Regions from separate parts of the Clostridium sp. CM036 genome, predicted to be linked through region 2. Evidence: a T-box and tRNA genes for the amino acid it is inferred to sense, from the RefSeq annotation. Region 2 holds a T-box; the other holds one or more tRNA genes.
The links. The T-box of region 2 lies ahead of ACWJKE_RS03835 (threonine--tRNA ligase). A T-box ahead of a tRNA ligase gene usually reads a tRNA of that ligase, here a tRNA-Thr.
Positions count from the first base shown of each region.

Region 1 (3,426 bases), 1.9 Mb from region 2:
ATAATATAACATATGATATAGAAATAATAGATGTACAAGTATTTAAACAAGGAGGTACATTAAGTGCTGAAACCATGGAAACATTTACTTATCCAATGTTATTACTTGACTTTGGTGGTGGTACTTTAGATGTATCTCATTGGAAATATGAGAAAGATGAATTTGGTAACAAGGTGCTTGGGATGACTAAGGCTAGTAGTTTTGCACAACATGGGTTTGAGCCAACAATAGAAGCATTACTCACTAAGTTCAACTCTGCTGACGGATCTGATGGTAATTATGATATATCAGATGCTATCGAATATTTAGAAGATGACGAACTACCTTTTGGGGAAGCAAATGTATTAAAAGACATTAAAGATTTAGTATTAAAACCATATGTGGAGAAAGCAATAAGTTCAATTAATAGCTCTTTTAAACCAAATACTTGTAAAGATATAAGAATAATAGGTGGACCTGCAAAGTTACTACTAGAATATTTACAAACAGAGTTCATAAAAACTGAGCCAAAGCTCATAGATAATAAAAACCCTCAATGTGCAAATTCTATACTGTTCGCTGAAAGATATAAAGAATTGCTAGTACTTGAATACTTAGATGGAAATAAAGAAGTTGCTGCAACTACAGTAGCAGGTCAATAATTATGGGAGCACTCCGTAAAACTGTATCATCAAATCTAGGAGAGGAAACAGATAAAGACTTAATTAATTATGTGAGCAATATGGAGAAGAAAGGTATTAATAATTCTAAACTTATAAAGCAGGCTCTGAGATTTTACAGGGACTACGGCAACAAAGTTAAGAAGCTAGATACAGTAGATATTGCAAATATTTTAGATAACCCTGAAGTTAAAAATTATATAGGTAATATAGTTGGAGAGCTTTTTAAAGGTGCTATGCCAAATTCAATTCCACAAATTAACGATGAAGTTATTGTCAAAAAATCAAATGAGAGGGATATAGATTCTGTTGAAAGTGAGTATATGAAAAAACTTAATTGTGTGAAAGATATGTCGTTATAGCTTGGAGTGGCGTTTTCGTCACTCCTTTTTACTTTAAGAATCATAATTATTTTAAAAACACTTAGCCCATACATATAGTAAAATGATACCATATATGATAAAATATAAGAAAGGCATTCAAAATAAGCTAAAAAGGGTGATCTAATGTTCTGTCCTAGTTGTGGATCTCAAAACGAAGATAGCTCTAATTTTTGTAAAATATGTGGGATTAATTTATTAATTCAACCTAATACGACTGGTGAACGGATTATTAGTGAAAAAAACTGGTTAGTTGCTTTATTGCTGTGTATTTTTGTTGGGGCATTTGGTATTCATAGATTTTATGTAGGTAAAATAGGTACGGGAATTTTAATGATTTTAACCTTTGGTGGTTTTGGAATATGGGTGTTAGTTGATATTATTTTGATTGCTACTAATTCATTTAAAGATATAAATGGGTTGCAACTAAATAAAAACATGTATAGGTATTAGTTTAAATTGTTTTGTATATGCTGAAATAGCTCAGTTGGTAGAGTAACGCACTCGTAACGCGTAGGTCGAGGGTTCGATCCCCTTTTTCAGCTCCAAGTTTGTAATATGGAAACAAATATTTTTTAGCACTGGCATAACTGCTGGTGCTTTTTTGTACGTTCAGCAGAGCAAAAGTAGACAGACGGTGAGTTATAAAGTGGCATAGTATGAATAGAAATATAGTAAAACGTAGCTTGGGGGTAAAGAAATCTATCTCCAGGCTTTTATATTTAACGGATTGATTAATATTACATATATTGGGTAATAATACTGATAGACAGAACAAATAAGAGGAAACAATCGTGTTTTATTAGCACTAGAAGTGTAATTATATATAAGGTGAGGTTGAATATAAATGAAAAAGATAAAAGTGAAAGTTGGAGTAGATAAAAGTAAATTAATAAAAGGTAACAAACGAATTGTTGCTTGTGGCAAGAACTTTTAACGATATTTCAGAAGAAAATTCTCATATTCCCATAAATGGGAGTTGATTACCATGACAAAGAGAAAACTTCAGCGGGAGTATAAATTTACTTCTGAAGTCGTTAATGCAGCTCCTTCGGAGCTGTTGAAGCACCGAGGATTATAATTTAAAAGGATAGTAAAAAAGTAGTTGAGAGTTATATCTTAACTACTTTTTTAGTGTAGCATTTATTTCAGAATACTTTCAAGGAGGAGTCTTATTCCTTCACTTTTATTTATATTACTTGCCTTGCAAAAACTTTTTAGGGCATTTGATAGTTCTTCACTTATTCTCACATGAATCAATTCACTTTTAGAATTTTCAATTTTCTTTCTTCCTCTGGGCATAATTATCACCTCGCAAGATTCGTGTTACATAAAATAAGCTCATAGATGCTAAATAGAATGTTGTAACACAATAATAATTATAATACATTTTAACAAATATTACCACGTAATTGAATTGAGAAATATAAAGATTATTTGTATAATTATATCCTCGTTTTATTTGATTTAATAAGTGGAATACAGGTAAAAGTCATGAAAATCAGTGGTTTTTTATAAATTATATGTATATAAAAAATTATTACTTTCTGTTACAATGGTATTGTACAAAAAAAAGGAAAAATTTGTGACATTGGTATTAGTCTTAAATTAAAGGGGAAGATTGATGTAAAAATATGAATAGTACTAGTTATAATAAGTAGACAAGCTAAATTCTCAAAATATTTCCTGGAAAATATTGCAGAGACTAAAAATGCAAGTAAAACTCTAGGAGAAAAAAATAAAACATTTACATTAGAAATAATTTACATATTTCGATAATTCATATTCATTTAAAATATAGGAGGTAAGCATATGAAAAAAAGAGTAGCTTTTATAGCAATGTTATTAACTATGGCGGGTTCACATGTTGTGTTCGCTGATAATGGAACGGTGACTGCAAGTTCATTATATGTCAGGCAAAAATCATCAATTTCATCATCAATTATATCTTCTCTTGCGAGAAATGCGAAGGTAGAGACACTTGGTAAAGAAGGGGAATTCTATAAAATAAATTATAAAGGACAAACTGGATATGTACATAGCTCATATATAAAAATATCGGCAAATACGTCTGGTTCTACGAGTACAACAAATGGAGCGGGGACGTCAGGAACAGTAACAACAGATTATTTAAATGTAAGAACAGGATTCGGGATAAATTATTCTGTTGCTAATGTTATTACACGCGGAACTAAAGTGACAATGTATGAAAAATCAAATGGTTTTTGTAAGATAAATTATGGTGGCAAAACAGGTTATGTAAGTGAGCAATATGTGAAAGCTACAACAGCACAGGATTCAAACACAGATAGTACAAGCAGTGTGATTACTGGAATTGGTAATATTACAGCATCAAGTTTAAATGTAAGAAAAACGGCGTCTATGGG
Region 1 is NZ_CM143652.1:2,790,315-2,793,740, forward strand. It holds gene ACWJKE_RS13085 (ParM/StbA family protein) at 1-641, shown strand, start outside; gene ACWJKE_RS13090 (hypothetical protein) at 644-1,021, shown strand; gene ACWJKE_RS13095 (TM2 domain-containing protein) at 1,166-1,492, shown strand; tRNA gene ACWJKE_RS13100 (tRNA-Thr) at 1,512-1,587, shown strand; gene ACWJKE_RS13105 (CopG family transcriptional regulator) at 2,183-2,341, opposite strand; gene ACWJKE_RS13110 (C40 family peptidase) at 2,852-3,426, shown strand, end outside.
Region 1: it has a tRNA-Thr gene. The T-box ahead of ACWJKE_RS03835 (threonine--tRNA ligase) is inferred to sense a tRNA for this amino acid. The anticodon was not compared.

Region 2 (3,426 bases):
ATAATATTTGTTTGCTAAGTCAAATGAATAATGCCCTACAATATTTACATTGCATAATTTTGTATTTTTCAACATAATATGTTTTTATATTTCATCATAAATTGTTCGATTTATGATGAAATATTACAAAAAAACATATTTTTAAATATGACTTAAGTAGAGGAGAATAAAATGAAAAACAGACAAAAAAATAAACCAATATGTATATTAATTACTTTGATTATTTTTAGTTTTACTATGCTAACTACTAATATTACATCAAATGCAGCGGACATAAGTCCTAAAAATATAGATTTAGTAATAGTATTTGATGATAATAATATTGATGAAAATGTAAAAAATATTATAACTAATTCTGGTGGAAAAGTTGTAGAAGAATTTGCTGAATTAGTAATTAATAACCTGAATGTAACACAATAAACAATTGAGTTACATTCACATTGAGTCTATTACTCGTTTTGAAAGAATTGTAAATATACTCTATTTTTAAAATCAGTCTTTTAAATTTGAAGTTATTGTTTCCTAATATAAAAAAGCATACAACACAATAAAAATTATGTTATATGCTTTTTCTCCTATTTATGACTCATATGATACACCTAATTATCTAGCATTTTACCATCAATTTCCTGTGTGATCCTTGAAATAAAGGCCTCTAGTGAACAGTTACCCTCATCACCATTTTTTCTACTTCTGAGGGATATACTCTCTGAGTTTTGTTCTTTTTCACCAATAACTATGATATAGGGCAATCTTTCTATGCTACCCAAAATCACTCTGTGTATAACAATAGGTCTATGCTTTTCTCCATCACTGCCGATATATTGTAAGTCAAATCTTTGGGGAAGGTGTAAATCTAGTTGTATAGTTCCACATTTCTTTGTTTAATATCATAGGAGTTTCTATCTCAACATAACGATTTTTCTTATGAAGTTCTCTCCAGTACTCAATTAAATTATTCTTTAAAACTACACCATTGGGAAGGAAAAATGGAAATCCTGGTCCCTCATCCATTAAAGCAAATAATTTTAGTTCTTTACCAAGTTTTCTATGATCCCTTTTCTTCGCTTCTTCAATCATATTCAAATATTCATCAAGTTCACTTTTCTTAGCAAATGCCGTTCCATATATTCTTTGAAGCATTTTATTTTTTTCGCTGCCTCTCCAGTAAGCTCCTGCAACTGATAATAGCTTAAAGGCTTTTACTTTTGAAGTTGATAATACATGTGGCCCTGCACAATGTTCTATAAAATCTCCCTGCTTAAAAAAAACTAATTCTTCTCCTTCTGGTAAATCATTAATGAGTTCTATTTTATAGATTTGTCCCTTATCTTCCATAATCTTCAAAGCTTCTTTTATAGAAACTACTGATCGCTCTAATCTTAAGTCTTCTTTAACTATTTTTCTCATTTCTACTTCTATTTTTTCGAGTATATCCATAGTAAAGGGTTCTACTACATCAAAATCGTAATAAAATCCATTATCTATTGCAGGGCCGATAGATAATTTAGCATTTGGATATAATAGCAAGTATATGATAGGCGGTGTGTCTAAGTGCCCTTCTTCTTCATTAGAATTTATTACAGTGCCATCCTTTATTACAACCTTTAACATAAATATTCCTCTTTCAAAAAATAATAAACCCGCCCCAAAGTAAGGGACGAGTTTTATCGCGATTCCACCCAAATTACAGAAGCATAATTAAAAACACTTCTATCACTCAACACCACTAACGCCGGCTCGCGGAATTACCTACTTAAGTTCAGTAATCAACTCAGAGGTGGTTTTCAATATTGCTTGTTCAAGAAACCTTACAGCCGGTGAGTTTCTCCCTCTTAGAACAGCATACTATTTACTTTTCCTCTTCACAGTTTTTAATTAAAATTAGTATATTCTAAATTGTTTTCATTGTCAATATATGTTTCACTTTGGGGCTATTGCCTATTCCTTAAAAAATTCATTTTCAATGTAACATAACGAGTTGACTCTTTACTTTGAATGTATTACAAATCAGTCTTAATATAATAATAAGACTCCTCAGTCAAAGGCTGGTCCACATCCGATTTTCTCCTTCATGCTTCATACGAAAACCTGATGTGGCACAAGCTCTTTCACTGCTCTAGGTCACAAATGAAGCTTTAGACAATCTTACTCACTGCCTAGAAGTAAACTAATCTATTAAAGTACCTAAGCATTCATCATTCTATTTAAGTTTAGTAGCAGTCAGTAAACTTCTCCAAAGCAATCGAGTAGGAGCTAAATAATTAATTTATTTAGCGACCTCTCACACCACCGTGCATACCGTTCGGTACACGGCGGTTCAATAGAAATTAATGTTTTAATAAATATGTCTCAGATATAGAAACTAATCCTATATTTTTAAGGTATTTATTGGTCAATGTTTTGTTTAATATAGGGCTATTGGATGTTCTCCAATAGCCTTTCCTTGTATTTGCATATTGCAAAGCTTTATTGTTTGGTATTCCTAATTTAACAAGGTTCCCATATTTTGTTTTAATCTTTTTCCATTGTTTCCAAAAACACATTCTAATTCTTCGCCTTAACCATTCATCAAGTGTTTTAAGAATACTTTTAATGTCTGCAATAGCAAAATAATTTATCCATCCAACTATCACTTGCTTAAGTTTCATAAACCTATATTTCATGCTCATCGCATTACTTCTTGAAGTTAATTCTTTTAGCTTTGCTTTGAATTTGATTATAGGTTTTTGAGGAACTCTCATTCTGTATTCACCTTTTGCTCGGTAAAATGAAAATCCTAAAAATTTAAGTTTCCAAGGTCTATCTACTGTACTCTTTTCTTTATTCACTCTAAGCTTTAACTTTTCCTCAATAAATCTCGTAATACTCTTCATTACTCTATTTGCTGATTTCTCACTTTTGACGTATATATTCGCATCATCAGCATATCTACAAAAGTTTAGTCCTCGTTTTGTTAGTTCTACATCGAGTTCATGTAACATTACGTTACTTAATAATGGGGACAAAGGCCCGCCTTGAGGTGCTCCTTCTTCTGTATTCATAAATACCCCATTTATCATCACTCCACTTTGTAGATACTTTCGTATCAGAGAAATTACTCTACTATCTTTAATATCTTCCGATAGTATCCTTATTAATTTATCATGATTTATCGTATCAAAGTATTTAGAAAGGTCTATATTCACCGTCCATGTATGTCCAGCATTAATATATCCCCTACATTTTTCAACAGCTTGTTTTCCACTTCTTAAAGGTCTAAAACCGTAACTATTATCAGAAAATTTCTTTTCATATATTGGTATTAGAGTTTGTGATATCGCTTGTTGAATAACTCTATCTAATACAGTAGGTATTCCAAGTAGCCTAATTCCACCGTCAGGTTTTGGTATTTCTACCCTTCTTACGGCTAGAGGTCTATATCTA
Region 2 is NZ_CM143652.1:803,266-806,691, reverse strand. It holds gene ACWJKE_RS03845 (hypothetical protein) at 172-420, shown strand; gene ACWJKE_RS03840 (His/Gly/Thr/Pro-type tRNA ligase C-terminal domain-containing protein) at 600-770, opposite strand; partial or broken gene ACWJKE_RS03835 (threonine--tRNA ligase) at 871-1,555, opposite strand; T-box leader at 1,654-1,878, opposite strand; gene ltrA (group II intron reverse transcriptase/maturase) at 2,331-3,426, opposite strand, start outside.